2 linked regions of the Anatilimnocola floriformis genome follow. The protein of the gene in region 1 binds, or shares a complex with, the protein of each later gene. Links are inferred from orthologs where the notes say so. Each region holds a gene or a part of one and is shown on either strand. Other genes may lie near its edges.

What was found.
Region 2: the proteins of M9Q49_RS04015 (region 1) and accD are in contact, whole or in part, in a solved structure (PDB 8UXZ), measured with the Escherichia coli proteins. The link is inferred for Anatilimnocola floriformis from one-to-one orthologs.

The regions. Positions count from the first base shown.
Region 1 is NZ_JAMLFW010000001.1:981,127-988,676, reverse strand. The notes cover bases 3,026-5,804. They hold M9Q49_RS04015 (acetyl-CoA carboxylase carboxyltransferase subunit alpha), read left to right. Parts: upstream 3,026-3,782; coding sequence 3,783-4,826; downstream 4,827-5,804. Other genes in these bases: M9Q49_RS04010 (acyl-CoA desaturase), read left to right, coding at 4,872-5,804; M9Q49_RS04020 (serine/threonine-protein kinase), read left to right, coding at 3,026-3,701. In the rest of the region: M9Q49_RS04025 (PVC-type heme-binding CxxCH protein), read left to right, coding at 1-2,512; more of M9Q49_RS04020, read left to right, coding at 2,793-3,025; more of M9Q49_RS04010, read left to right, coding at 5,805-5,915; M9Q49_RS04005 (hypothetical protein), read right to left, coding at 5,947-6,138; M9Q49_RS04000 (CvpA family protein), read right to left, coding at 6,974-7,550. UniProt on the Escherichia coli protein: Component of the acetyl coenzyme A carboxylase (ACC) complex. First, biotin carboxylase catalyzes the carboxylation of biotin on its carrier protein (BCCP) and then the CO(2) group is transferred by the carboxyltransferase to acetyl-CoA to form malonyl-CoA.
Region 2 is NZ_JAMLFW010000001.1:3,918,413-3,925,991, forward strand. The notes cover bases 1-2,808. They hold accD (acetyl-CoA carboxylase, carboxyltransferase subunit beta), read left to right. Parts: upstream 1-863; coding sequence 864-1,754; downstream 1,755-2,808. Other genes in these bases: rpe (ribulose-phosphate 3-epimerase), read left to right, coding at 1-66; M9Q49_RS15080 (histidine phosphatase family protein), read left to right, coding at 87-749; M9Q49_RS15090 (outer membrane protein assembly factor BamB family protein), read left to right, coding at 2,013-2,808. In the rest of the region: more of M9Q49_RS15090, read left to right, coding at 2,809-4,295; M9Q49_RS15095 (outer membrane protein assembly factor BamB family protein), read left to right, coding at 4,418-6,766; M9Q49_RS15100 (response regulator), read left to right, coding at 6,800-7,168; M9Q49_RS15105 (transporter), read right to left, coding at 7,179-7,579.

The sequences.
Region 1 (7,550 bases):
ACCGGTTGTCATTCTCGACGGTTGGGATCTGGCCGCGAAGCACAACGTCGTCAACGGTCTCGCTTGGGGCCCCGACGGTTACCTCTACGGCCTGAACGGCATTCTCTCGAACAGCAAGGTCGGCAAGCCGGGCTGCAAACCCGAAGACCGCAAGCCAATCAACTGCGGCGTGTGGCGCGTGCATCCGCAAACGCATGAGTTCGAGCCGTTCGCTTACGGCACGACAAATCCGTGGGGCATCGATTGGAACGAACACGGCCAGCTGTTCATCACCAACTGCGTGATCAAGCATCTCTTCCACGTTGTCCCCGGCGGCCACTACGAGCGGATGTTCGGCCAGGATCTCATGCCGCGGTCGTATGGTCTTATTCAAAGTTGTGCGGACCATCTTCACTGGGGCGGCGGTCACTGGACGAACAGCAGGGGAGGGCAGGGGGTCCACAGCGAAGCCGGCGGCGGTCATGCTCACAGCGGCTGCCTGATTTATCAAGGCGAAGGCCTGCCAGAGCAGTTTCGCAACCGCGTCTATGCCTGCAACATTCACGGCGGTCGCGTGAATCAAGATCGCCTCGAACCGCACGGCAGCGGTTACGTCGCCAAGCACGAGCCGGACTTTCTGTTTGCCAATGACAGCTGGTTCCGCGGTCTTGCCGTGAAGCAAGGTCCCGACGGGAGTGTCTACGTCACCGATTGGTGCGACACCGGTGAATGCCATGACTACGTCGACGTCGAGCGCGACAACGGCCGCATCTTCAAAGTGACTCATGGCGAAAAAAAGTCGCCAGCCGTTGATCTGGTGAAGCTCTCGCAACCAGAACTCCTCAAGCTCGTCGGCAGCAACAACGAATGGCTGTCGCGCCATGCTCGGCGGAAGATCCAAGAGCTGGCCTTCACCGAAAAACTCGACGCCGTCGCTGCCCGCGAAACGCTGGTCACGACGTTGGTGACGGGTGAAGCAGAACACGCTCGCCTGCGAGCACTCTGGACACTGCAAGCCGCCAAGATGATCACCGACACCGATCTGCGGGCCGCGCTTCGTGATCCGAGCGAGCATGTCCGCGCGTGGGGAGTAACACTCACCGTCGATTCGATCAAACCGAAGAACGTTCACCTCGATGCACTGTTGCGACTCGCCGCGGAAGATCGCGCGCCGCAAGTTCGGCTGGCGCTCGCCTGTGCGCTGCAGCGGTTATCGCTGAAGGAACGACTCGCGGTCGCGCAGCGGCTGGTCGCGCACGAGGAAGATGCCGAAGATCATCACATTCCGCTGATGATTTGGTACGGCATCGAGCCGCTCGTCGATCAGCAACCAGCCGATGCGGCCAAGTTGCTGACAGACTGCCGCATCCCTCTAGTTCGCCAGCATCTGGTGCGCTGCTACCTCGAGTCTGACCCTGGCGAGAAGAAACTAACGACCGTACTCGACTCGCTCGGCGCCGCCCGCGATGCCGAAGTGCAACTCGATCTCTGCCGCGGCATTCTCCTCGCGCTCGAAGGTCGCCGAAGTGTTCCACCGCCGGCAAACTGGAACGCGATCTTCAAAACACTCAGCGCCAGTCGCAGCTTGGATGTGCAGGACCAAGCCATCGCGCTTGCGGTGAAATTTGACGATGCAAAAATCATCGCCAGGCTGCGCGAGCAACTCGGCAACGTCGGCCAGGATGTGCCGACGCGCGAGCGAGCACTGCAATTGCTTCTCACCAAGCAACCCGCCGATTTGCCGCCGGCGTTGTTTCCGCTTTTGAATGAACCCAAGATGCGAGCCGTCGCGATCAAAGCGCTTGCCGCGTATCAGCACCACGAAACGCCGGCCGCCTTGCTGCATATCTATGACAAACTCTCACCGGAAGAGCGGGCCGATGTCATTCAGACTCTGGCCTCGCGCGTCAGCTACGCCGTTTCGTTGCTGAACGCAGTGGAAGCAAAAACCGTCCCTCGCAGCGACATCTCAGCCGGCATGCTGCGACAGTTGCAAGCGCTCAGCAATCCGCAAGTCGCCAAACAGCTCGATGCGATCTGGGGCACCATTCGTCCTGCCGCCGAAGACAAGAAGGAGCTCGCCGCCAAATACAAAGCGATGCTGACGGCCGACACGCTCGCCAAAGCCGATCTAGGGAAGGGCAGGGGAGTGTTCACGAAAAACTGCGCGAGTTGCCATCGCCTCTTCGGCGAAGGTGGCAAGATGGGCCCCGATCTCACTGGCTCGCAGCGAGCCAATCTCGACTACATCCTCGAGAACGCGCTCGACCCCTCCGCTGTTGTCCCCCGCGAATATCAAGTGACTACGTTCCTCCTCGACAACGGCCGCGTGGTGCAAGGCATCATCCTTCGCGAAACGGCCCAAGCCGTGAACGTGCAAACGCCGAACGAACTCCTCACCATTCCGCTGGCCACCATCGACGAGCGCAAACAGTCGAAGCTCTCGATGATGCCCGAAGGGATTTTTCAACGGCTGAGCGACGAAGAAGTACGCGACCTGGTCGGCTATCTGTCGCGTGGGCAAGGACAGTAGTCGTCTTTTGCGTAGGACCGGACCATTGGTCCGGGCAAGAAGCGGGGTACCGAGCCAAGAGAGTCACTTAACAGTGCCAGCCGGACCATGGTCCGATCTACGGGAAAGGCGGGGCAGGGGAGGGGAACACGTCGCAGATGCCGTCCGGCTGGGCTTTTGCCGTTTGGGGGGGCCAATTACACTAAGGCAAGGTTTAGCCGCAAAACCGGCAAAACCGTTACAATAGCTACAGTCTAGCGTCTGCGAATACGCAGCCCCTCCTTGCAAGCGAGCTCCCCCTTTGACACGCGCCCGCGATTTTCTTGGTCCTTACCGCCTGGTGCGGCTGATTCGCGTCGGCCAGACCTGCCAGATCTGGGAAGCCGCCAAATCGGACGACACCACGCGCTATGCGCTAAAAGTGCCGGTTCCGGAGAAGCGCAAGGACCGTTCGATCATCAACGAACTCAAGCGGGAGCAGGAGGTCGGCGCCGATTGCAAAGGTCACCGCAACATCATTCAGATCCACGAATTCACCACCGAGGGTGAAACGCCGTTTCTGGTGATGGAATATTTCGAGCACCCCAACCTCAAGCTGTGGCTCCGCGGCGGTCCTCAGCAAATTGCCTACTTTGCTCCGAACTTCGTCGAGCAAGGCGCCAACGCACTGTTTCACTTGCACACCAAGGGCTGGGTGCATCGCGACGTAAAGCCCGACAACTTTTTGATCAGCAACGAAGCTCACGTCAAACTGATCGACTTCGCCATCTCCGAAAAGATGAAATCCGGCTTCTCGGCCCTGCTCGGTGGCATGTTTGGCGGCGGCCGAACCGTTGCTGGCACTCGCAGCTACATGTCGCCCGAGCAGATTCGCAAACAAAACCTCGACGCGCGAGCCGATATCTATAGCTTCGGGTGCGTGCTGTTCGAACTGATCAGCGGCAAACCTCCCTACACCGGCGACAACGCCGACGATCTGCTCAACAAGCATTTGAATGCCGCCGTGCCATCAGTGCTGGTATTCAATCAGAACGTCTCGCAAGAATTCAGTGATCTTATTCGACGGATGATGGCGAAACGCAAGGAAGATCGTCCGCCAACCCTGTGGGATTTTTTGAAAGAGTACAAGGCGATGCGGGCGTTCAAGGTTGTGCCCAAACCGCCAACGGTCCCGCCCAAGCTAAGTGATGACCGCAAGGGATTTGTGTAGTGCTGGTGTTGCTACCGCCAGCTGCTGCTGCCATCAGCTGGCTGATTTCTGACTTCGTTTTTGAATGATGAGTGATAGACAATGAGCGATACGACAACCACGGCAGCCAATGGCTCGAGCAACGGCGCAGCGAATGGTTCCACCAATGGCGCCAGCAGCGCCACGCCGGCCGGCCTCGACTTTGAACAACCGATCCTGACGCTCGAGGCGCAACTGCGCTCGCTCGAGCAAACGCCGGCGCGCACTCCCGAGCAAGAAGAAGAACTCCGCCGGGTCCGCCGCGAGGTGAACGATGTCACCCGGCAGATCTACAGCACGCTCACTCCCTGGCAGATTGTCCAAGTGTCGCGCCACAAAGATCGCCCGTACACGGCCGATTATGTGTCGCTCGTTTTCGAAGATTTCGTAGAGCTCCACGGCGACCGCCGCTTTGGCGACGACCGCGCGCTGCTGACCGGTTTCGCCCGGCTCGATCAACACAAAGTGCTCGTCGTCGGCCATCAGAAAGGCCGCACCTACAAAGAACGCAGCGCATGCTACTTCGGCTGCGCCCATCCCGAGGGTTATCGCAAAGCCCTGCTGAAGATGAAGATGGCCGAGAAATACGGCATTCCGATCGTTTGCTTGATCGATACTCCCGGGGCTTATCCGGGCATCGGCGCCGAAGAACGGGGCCAATCGCAAGCCATCGCCGAAAACATGTATGAGATGAGCCGTCTCAACACCCCGATCGTCTGCATCGTGATCGGCGAAGGCGGCAGCGGCGGCGCCCTTGGTATTGGGGTGGGCGATCGAGTAGCAATGCTGCAGTACTCCTATTACTCTGTCATCAGTCCTGAAGGTTGCGCCGGCATTCTCTGGAAGAGCCACCAGTTCGCCGAGAAGGCCGCGACCGCGCTGAAGTTCACGTCGAGCGATCTGCATCGCCTGGGTGTCATCGATCATGTGATCGAGGAACCACTCGGTGGCGCGCATCGCGATCACGTGCAGACCGCAGCCCGAGTGAAACAATATTTGCTCCGTTCGTTACGCGAACTCGCTAGCAAGAACGGCGCACAGCTTACCGATGCACGGTATGATAAATTCCGACGGATGGGCATGTTCTTGGAAGAATCCACTGCTTAATCACTTTGCCAGGCCACTGCATCCTGCGCACGGAAGCGAGGTTGTATGACAATTTTTCAACGACTTTTTGGTCGACGCGCTGATGCGCGCCTCGCCGTACCCGAGCCGGTGTTGCCAGTCAGAATTGCCTGGGGCTATCTGATCAGCATTACATCGATTCATCTGCTCAGCCTCCTTGCTTTCAACCCGTGGTACTTCAGCTGGACCGGCGTTGTCGTCGGCTTTGTTGGCGTTCTCACCTACGGGCTGTTTGGCATCACGCTGGGCTACCATCGGTTGCTCACGCACCAAGGTCTCGTCGTGCCCAAGTGGCTCGAGCGAATCTTCGCCACGTTGGGGGTGCTGTGCCTTGAAGACACCCCGGCCCGTTGGGTCGCCATTCACCGGATGCATCACAAGCATTCTGATGAGCGCGACGATCCCCACACGCCACTGGTCAACTTCTGGTGGTCGCACATCGGCTGGTTGCTGATCGAACATCGCGAGCACAGCACGATCTTCTTCTATGAGAAATATGCTCGCGACATTCTGCGAGACCCCTACTACCTTTGGCTCGAACGCAAGCTGGCCTGGTTCTGGGTCTATGCCGCGCACGTGGTTGCCTATTACCTGGTCGGCTTCGCGGCTGGCTATGTGATGACTCGCGACGTGATGGGCGCTGTGCAGTTTGGTTCCAGCATCGTCGTCTGGGGTGTCTTCGTCCGGACCATCATTGTGTGGAATGGCAGCTGGAGCGTGAACTCGCTGACCCATGTCTTCGGCTATCGCAATTACGACACCAAGGACAAGAGTCGCAACTACTGGCCGGTCGCCATCTGGGCTCACGGCGAGGGTTGGCACAACAACCATCACGCCGATCAGCGGTCGGCCGCCCACGGTCACAAGTGGTGGGAATTCGATGCCACGTACGCCGTGATCAGGATCCTGGTGCGACTCGGTTTGGCCAAGGACGTGGTCTTACCGCGGGCCTGGACCAAGGCCGACGGCGCGAAGGCCGAAGCGGTCGTCGGAGCGACTAGCAGCGCGACCAAAACGGTCATCGACGATGACTTGCCGCAAGGCGATTCGTCGCCGGCCAAAGCAGCCTAAAGATTGCCCGGAGCGTGAGGGCAGGGCGTGTTCAAAACAAGGAGTTTGGACCGCCCAATTCTGAGTCAGAATCAGCGCGATTTTTGGCGCTGATTTTCAGCCCGATTCTCGGTCGCAACAGCGACTGATTTCTGAGCTTCGCAGCAGCTCGAATCGCCAGCGATTTCTGAGGCAAATCGAGCGTGCCGAAATGCTGGAACAACCAGCCGCCAAGCAGGGCCAACGAGGTCCGTTTATCCTATCGTTTTACCCTGTGCCCAACGTCCGATAATGTTTGTTATGTTCGGTTGAGATGGTCGTTTTCCGCTAGAAATACGCATATTCGCGTTTTCGCTGCGGCGGGTTTGGACGTTGCGTTTTGGCCCCTTTTGGCACGGCTGATTCTGGTGCCGCTTTGCCTTCGATCTCTTGCCGATTCGTCGCCGTCGCGTGAAAAAAAACGACGCCGAATTTCGATCGAAAAACCTGCCGTTCTCCCCTGCTCTACCGAACAAAAAAACGAGCTGCGTTTCGGAGGTTCATTTCTGGTTTTTCAGCGTCTGATTTGGCGACCGAATTTGGCGCCAAAAAATCGCGTCCAAAGTTGCTCTAAGCCAGCCTAATTACCCGGCTGTTCGACCGGCTCATTCGGGCTCATTTTTCGAGCTGACCTGGAGGCAAAATACGGTCTCTTGGATCAACCAGAACAGGCAGCGCATGTGGACCTGCAGCCTCTGTTGCTTAGCGTTTCGGTTGCGGTGGTTCCGCCAGTTCCAAGACTCGCGCGAATGGCGATGAACGGTTGGGATCCTGCTCGACGAAGTGGATCTGGGGAACTGGACGCGGCTCGTCACGATCCGAGTTTTCCATCTCCCAAGCCCAATGCTCGTACGGTCCCAGATTGGGGTTGCCTGCTCGCATGTTGGCCTGGCCTGGGACCACACGGTTGCCAAATGGAGGGGCGTACCACCACATAGCCATTCCCGCGAATTGACAAAGACAGACCAGACAAAAGACGGTCACTAGCATCGTCAGGCAACTGCGGACTAAGGTGCTCATGAACCTCATCGCCTGACCTCTTAGTAGTTGCCGTTGTTCAGCGGCCGCTGAGGTTGTGTTGGCTGACGATAGCGGTCGGCCATCTGCGGATCGATGTACGGTTGCTGGCCGTTGTTGTAACCAGGATTCATGGCGGGCTGGTTGTAGCCACCGTTGTTCGGCTGAGTGTTGTAGCCGTTGTTGGGCTGGTTGTTGTAACCGGCCTGGCCACCGTAGTAGCTCCCTTGGTTCGGGTTTTGCCCCTGCATGTTTTCGAACTGTTGCTCCACGGCGTTGATGGCGTTGTTGATCAAACCGGGCAAGCGGTTGTTCTGGTAACCAGGCGGCGGCGCGTAGTAGCCGCTGGTCTGCATGTTTTGTTCCAGGCCGTCGACATACGGCGCCAGCACTTGTCGGAGCTCGCGCGGCATGATGGCGTCGGCTTTGGCGAGGAGCTGCGAGATGTAGTAGCCGCTGCGGCTGTTGATGATGGCCTGGCGACGCGCTTGATCGAGCAAGCTCATCGCAAAGAGCGTGATGATGACGCACAGGATCACGCCCTTGGCGAGGCCGAGGAGCGCGCCGACCTGACGATCGAACTCCTTGAGCTTCATCCGC
Region 2 (7,579 bases), 2.9 Mb from region 1 along the record:
GCAATTTTCGGACAGCCCAGTTACGGCGATGCTGTTCGCAACCTGACCCACTTGGCAAGTCTTTAGGAGGCTCATACCGATCCTGTATGGTTCGAATCCTGTTGATCCGTTCCGCTGCGACCGACTTTGATGAACAAGGTCGCATCAAGGGAACTCTCGATCTTCCTCTCTCCGACGTGGGCACGGCTCAAGCCGCTCGTTTGATTAACGAAGTCCAAGCGGTTGAGTTCGATTACCTGTATTCGTCGACGTGTCGTTGTGCGGTCGAAACCGCCAACCAACTGGGCACTAGCCGCAAAATGAAGGTGCGGCAGCTTGCCGATTTTCAGAACGTCGATCATGGTCTGTGGCATGGCAAGCTCGTCGACGAGCTGAAGCAAACCCAGCCGCGGATTTATCGCCAGTTGCAAGAACACCCCGAAACCGTTTGCCCGCCCGAAGGCGAACCCCTGGGCATGGCCCAAGCGCGAGCCAAAGTTGCCGTCGATCGCCTGGTGCGAAAGCATCGCCGCGGCACCATCGCCCTCGTGTTGCCCGAACCGTTTTACAGCCTCGTCAAACAGATTCTGGCCCCGGCTGCCGAGCTCGGCGACCTGTGGAAGGCCGAGTGCCAATGCGGCGGTTGGCAGCTGATTGATCTCGAACAAGAAGAGTTACAACGCGTCGTGCTGGCACCGGCTGCTGCCATTTCGGCTGCTGTCAGTGGCGGAGCAGCCGTGATGACCGGCCTGCTGTTTGGCCGATATTGATTAACCTGCGCTTGATGTGCGACATTTCGGATAGAAACAAACTTTTTGCTTGCCATGCTGCCACGGCAAGCGCATAGTCGGCCTTGATCGGCGGACCTGATTTTGGAGCAACACATGGCTTCTTCCGCACCGACCTCCACCACTGCCCCGGCAGCCTCCTCTCCTGTCCCCTCGCAAACTTCCGAAAGCACCATGAAGCAGCGGACCAAGCGCGGCGTTCCCGAAGGTCTGTGGCAGCGCTGCCCAGGCTGCGGCGCGTCGATCTATAAGAAGGAAGCGGAGAAGAACCACAACGTCTGCCCGCAGTGCGAATACCACTTCTACGTTTCGGCGCCGGAGCGCGTCCAGCAGCTGTGCGACGAAGGGACGTTTGAAGAGTGGGACGCCCACTTGATGCCGACCGATCCGCTGCAATTCGCCGACTCGAAGCCGTACAAAGAACGCCTACTCGCCGAACAAAAACGAACCGGCATGACCGACGCTGCCGTAACCGGCGGCGGCATGATTCGCGCCCGCCGCGTAGCCGTGGGCGTGACCGACTCGGCGTTCATCATGGGAAGCATGGGTTCGGTCGTTGGCGAACGGCTGGCCCGTCTCGTCGAACGTGCGACCGCGGAAAAGTTGCCGCTAATCATCGTCAGTGGTTCCGGCGGTGGAGCTCGTATGCACGAAGGCATCCTGTCGCTCATGCAAATGGCGAAGGTCTCGGCAGCGCTCGCGCGCTACGATCGCGCCGGCGGTTTGTTCATCTCGGTCCTCACCAATCCCACGATGGGCGGTGTCGCCGCGAGCTTTGCTTCGCTCGGCGATCTTGTGTTCGCCGAACCGAAAGCCCTCATCGGTTTTGCTGGTCCGCGCACGATCAAAGCCACCATCCGCTTGGAACTGCCGAAGGGTTTTCAAACCAGCGAGTTCCTGCTGCAGCACGGCTTCGTCGATCGCATCGTGCCGCGCACTCGACTGAAGAGTGAAATCGCCCGCGCGATTGATTACTGCGGCAAGTAGACCGCGCTCGAAATCATCGTTCTTCAACACTCTGGCCTGACGCGAAGCGCGCACGTTCGCCTTCATTCTTACGCTTGCCAGAGTGTCGCTCGCTGCAAAATCGTAACGTCGCGCGAGTGCTTTGCCGGTTGCTCTTCTTGCCCGGCTCGCTATCCTGAAAGGTGTTGAAACAACTGTTGATCGCCTTCAGCCGTCTGTCGTTCTAAATCGACGTCGGCCGGAGCCCGCCTTTCCAACTCTCCGACTCGCTGGTGCATCATGAAACGTTCTGGCTTCGTTGGCCTTTTCGTCGGCTGGCTGTTGATTGCTTCACTCGCTGCAACTTTTGCTGCCGCTCAGGAAGCGAAGACTGACGCCACGGCGAAAGCCGATCCGCTCGACTGGCCGTATTGGCGTGGACCAGAGTGGAACAGCATTTCGCGCGAGACCGGTTTGCCAGACACGATCAATCCTGGCGGCGGCGCGGGAAGCAACCTGGCTTGGAAGCGCGAAGACCTCGGCGGTCGCAGTACGCCGGTCGTGCTGCGCGGCAAACTCTATTACCTCACGCGTCACAATCCAGGCACGAACAAAGAGTGCGAAAAGATCGTCTGCCTCGACGCAGCGACTGGCGAAACGAAGTGGGAGAGCATTCACAACGTGTGGTCGAGCGATGTGCCCGACACGCGCGTCGGCTGGTCGAATGTCGTCGGCGATCCAGAGACCGGTTTTGTCTATGCTCTCGGCGCCAACGGTTTGTTCAAGTGTCTCGATGGCGAGAACGGCAAAATTCAGTGGCAGATTCCGCTGCATGAACAGTACGGCGTGCTCACAACCTATGGTGGTCGCACCAACAGCCCGATCATTTGCGAAGACATGGTGATCTTCGGCAGCGTGATTATCGGTTGGGGTGAAATGGCTCAGCCGGCGCATCGCATTCTGGCCTTCGACAAACGCAACGGCCAGGTTCGCTGGTTCATCAGCACGCGGCTGCGGCCCGAAGACACGATCTATAACAACCCGACCATCGCCGTGATCAAGGGCCAGAAGCTGATGATCACCGGCGCTGGCGACGGCTGGGTGTATGGTATTCAGCCGCGCACCGGCAAAAAGGTGTGGGAATATCAGTTCTCGAAGCGCGGTTTGAATCTCGCTCCGACTGTCGACGGCGATGTCATTTACATGGCCCACAGCGAAGAGAATCCGCCGCCAGATGTGACCAAGGTCGGCGCGGTTGCAGCCCTCGATGGCACGCAAGAAGGCAACGTTTCGAAGACGGCTGAAATTTGGAAGACGCTCGAAATCGCCGACGGCAAGAGCTCGATCCTGAAAGTGAAAGACCGCCTTTACTGCCCCGATGACGGCGGCAAACTCTTCGTGCTCGATGCCAAAGATGGCGAAGAAGTTTGTAAGAAGATCGGCCTCGGCACGATCAACTTCGGCGCACCGGTATACGCCGATGGCAAGATCTTCTACAGCGAGAAAAATGGTCGCTGGTACATCCTCACGCCGGACGAAACCAAAGGCGCGACTGGCTGGGAACGAACTGGCAAAGGCAAGACGAACGGCACCTTCAATCAGGGTGACGAATGCTGGGCTTCGCCCGTCGTTTCGCACGGCCGTCTGTATATTTTGACGACTGGAGCGCTCTACTGCTTCGAAGACAAAGCGAAGAAGAAGGGTGCCGATCCGCAGCCGCCGCAACCGCAAGAGTCGCCGGTTTCGGAAGACCAAACTCCAGCGCAACTGCAAATCGTGCCGGCCGAGTTGTTGCTCAAGCCGGGCGAAAAGCAAACGTACACGGCCCGCCTTTACAACGCCCGTGGTCAGTTCCTGAAGACCACCGAAGCCAAATTCGCCGTTGATGCCAATGGTACGATCACCGAGGGTGGTGAGTTCACGGCAGCCACCGATGCCAAGCACGTCGCAGCCATCGTCACAGCGAGCGTCGGTGAGTTGAAAGCGCGGGCTCGCGTTCGCATCATTCCGCCGCTGCCATGGAAGTTCGACATGGAAGGGCTGACCGATGCTCCAATCACTTGGATCGGTGCTCGCTATCGTCATCAGCTCCGCAAGGGTCCCGATGGCAACAGCTTCCTCGCGAAGATCACGACTATTCCCAAGGGAACACGCAGCCGTGCATCGCTCGGTCCATCGGATCTGCACGACTACACCATCCAAGCCGATATGCTGCCGCACGAACTCGACAAGAAACAGCCTGACATGGGCCTCATCGCTCAAGGCTATACCTTCGAGATCTCGGGCGAGCGAAACCTGCTGCAGATCGGCAGTTGGATCTCACACGACAAGCGTTACTTCGCGACCAAGAAGTTTGAGTTGGAACCCGGCAACTGGTACACGCTCAAACTGCAAGCCGCGAATGTCGATGGCCAAGCCGTGGTAAAAGCGAAGGTTTGGAAGCGGGCTGATAAGGAGCCGACCGAATGGTCGCTCGAGTTGACCGATCCGCAACCGAACAAGGTCGGCGCCCCCGGCCTCTTCGGCAACGCCACGAATGCGGAAGTGTTCATCGACAATGTGACCGTGACACCGAATAATTAAGGTCATTCGCGATGGTGCTACTCAAGAGCAGCACTTGTTTCTGAGCTCACTAATTTGAATTTCAAACCCGCCCGCGGCGGCGCGCCGGGTAATGATGAAAAGTGCTTTGTAGGGAGAGCGCGATGCAACGAACCAATGCCATGGTGGCGATTTTCAGCAGCCTATTTCTGGGCGCGGTGGCGGCAACCTTCATTCCAGGCTGCCAGCCGAACAAGCCAGGCCCGGCGCTGACCACCGACTCCGGTAGCACCACCACCGAAGGCGATCGCAAGCCGGCTGAGAAACCCAAGCCGACCGAAAAACCGCTCGACCCGGTCGATATGCCGCCGCCGAAGCCGACTCTCGGCGAACCAATGCCGCCGCAAGAAGGGCTGAAGAAGGAAGAAGAAAAGAAGGCCGAAGAAAAGGCTGTTGAAGCAGTCAAGCCGGCCGAAGTCAAACCGGCCGAAGTGAAGCCCGCCGAAGAGGCTAAACCTGCTGAGGCTCCAAAGCCTGCTGAAGAAGCCAAGCCGGCGGAAACGCCGAAGCCGGATCAAGTCGTGGCGCTCGCTCCTAACCCGCCCGCCGGCGATCCTAAAGTTCTCACCGACAATCCCGTGATGAAAAAGGGAGACTGGGGTCAGTGGGGCGGCAACTCGATGCGCAACAACGTGCCGATCACCGATGTGGCGCCCATGGAGTTTGCTCCCGGCAAGTTCGATCGCAAGACCGGCGCTTGGGACAGCAAGAAGGCAAAGAACATCAAGTGGGTCGCCACGCTCGGTAGCCAGTCGTATGGCAACACCATCGTCGGTCACGGCAAAGTGGTGCTTGGGACGAACAACAGCAACGGTTATTTGAAGCGTTATCCCGCCGATGTCGATCTCGGCTGCTTGGTGGCCTTTGATGAAAAGACCGGCAAGTTTCTCTGGCAACACAGCAGCGAAAAGCTGCACACCGGCCGCGTTCACGATTGGCCGCTGATGGGTATTTGCTGCTCACCCATGATCGAAGGGAACCGCCTGTGGTTCGTAACGAGCCGCGGCGAAGTGAAGTGCCTCGATACCGAAGGGATGCTCGACGGTAAGGACGACGGCCCGGTCACTCGCGAACCGGCCCGTATTTTTGACGTCGTCCGCGCCGACGAAGCCGCCGATGACAAGCTCGGCGGCATCTTGAAAGAACTCGAAGGTGGCAAGCTCTCGGCCGACTTGCGAGCTCGCTTTGCGACGGCAGGTGCGGAACTCGACGCTGCCGATCCCGAGCTGAAGCTCGACGAAAAAGTGAAAGCTCCCGCCAAGAAGTGGAACTTCAAAGCCAAGTCGAACGGCATTGAACGAGAGTTCTACCTGATGCTCGCTGGTCCGCGCTTGAGCGCGTTCCGCATCACGACGGCTGACGACAAAGACGAAGCCGACGTGATCTGGTCTTACGACATGATGAAGAATCTCGGCACGAGCCAGCACAACATGTGCAGCTGCTCGGTCACGACTTGGGGCGATTTGCTCTTCGTGAACAGCAGCAACGGCGTGGATGAATCGCACCTCGTCGTGCCTGCTCCCGATGCCCCCAGCTTCATCTGCATGGACAAGAACACGGGCGAGGTTTATTGGACCGACAACAGCCCGCGCGATCTGATCCTGCACGGTCAATGGTCATCGCCCACGGTGGCAATTCTCGGCGGCGAAGCTCAAGTTCTGTTCGGCGGCGGCGACGCCTGGCTGTACAGCTTCAAAGCCAACAAGGGAAAAGACGGCAAGCCGGAGCTCCTCTGGAAGTTTGACTGCAATCCCAAGGACAGCATTCTGGAACTTGGTGGCCGCGGCACGCGAAACGACATCATTTGCACGCCGGTGGTTTACGACAACAAAGTCTATTTCGCCACCGGCCAGGATCCGGAGCACGGCGAAGGGTTGGGTATTTTCTGGTGCATCGATCCGCTGAAGCGCGGCGACATCAGCGAGAAAATCGTAAAGAATCGCGACCCCGCCAAGAACCCTGTCGCTCGCAAGCGGATCCAAGCCGCGGTGGAGGAAGAAGGGGATGTCATCGAAGATAACCCCAACAGCGGCGTGGTCTGGAAGTTCACCGAGTACGACTGGGACGGCAACGGTGAGATCGACGACTTCCTCGAGAAGTTTCACCGCGCGATCAGCACGCCAGTGATTAAAGATGGCTTGATCTTCATTCCTGATTTCAGCGGTTTGTTCCACTGCATCGATGCCAAGACCGGCAAGGTTTATTGGGCGTACGACATGCTCGCCGCGGCTTGGGGTTCTCCCATGATTGCTGGCGATAAGGTCTACGTCGGCGACGAGGACGGCGACATCACGGTCTTCGAAGTAAAGAAGGAACCACACGATCCAGTTGCCGAAATCAACATGCTAAACAGCGTCTACAGCACGCCGATCATTGCGAACGGCGTGATGTATATCGCCAACAAGGACCACGTCTTCGCGATCCAAGAACCAGTTGGCGGCGAAGAAAAGTAAGCGGTCCTATTCCCTTAGAACCAAGATAGTCTCATGAAGCGCATTCTCGATATCGGCAACTGCTCTCACGACTTTGGTCTCATCAGCGGCATGCTGCGAAAGCAGTTTGCCGCCGAGGTCGTGCAGTGCCATGGGCCGGATGATTCGCTCGATGCGCTCCGCCATGGCCAGTTCGATTTGGTCCTGGTCAATCGTCAGCTCGATCAGGATTACAGCAGCGGCCTCGATATCATTCAGACGATCAAGGCCGATCCACAGTTGTCTTCGATTCCCGTGATGATGGTAACCAACTACGCCGAGCATCAGGCTCAAGCAGTCGCTTCCGGCGCACTTCCCGGCTTCGGAAAGCGCGAACTGTATACCGATCAAACGCAACAGCGACTTGGCGCGGTTCTCTCGTAAGAGTTCGTTTTTAGAATCGCGATACGAGCCCGGCCCCCGCGAAGAGATCCACCGCGGCGGCGCTCACTCCCTTGCCGATCCGCACATCGAGTTGCAAATTGTTCGACACGCTATAGGTCAGCCCGGCATCGAGATAATGTTCGGTGCGGGCCGTGTCGGCGCCGGCGGGTGAGAAGACAAACCACTCGGTATACATGCCGAGTTTCTCGGCCAGCGAATAGCCGATCGTCCACGACTGGGCAAACTCGGTGTACTCGTTGCCGGTCGTTGGATCCACCGACAAATTCAGCTGCGTGCTACCGGCCGTCGTCAGGAAGTCGTTGATCTCCCAGCCGTAGAGCCAGTTCACGCCGGGCAACACGCGGTTCGCGCTGAACGCGCTTCCCAGCGGCACGCTCATTTGCGGCATGA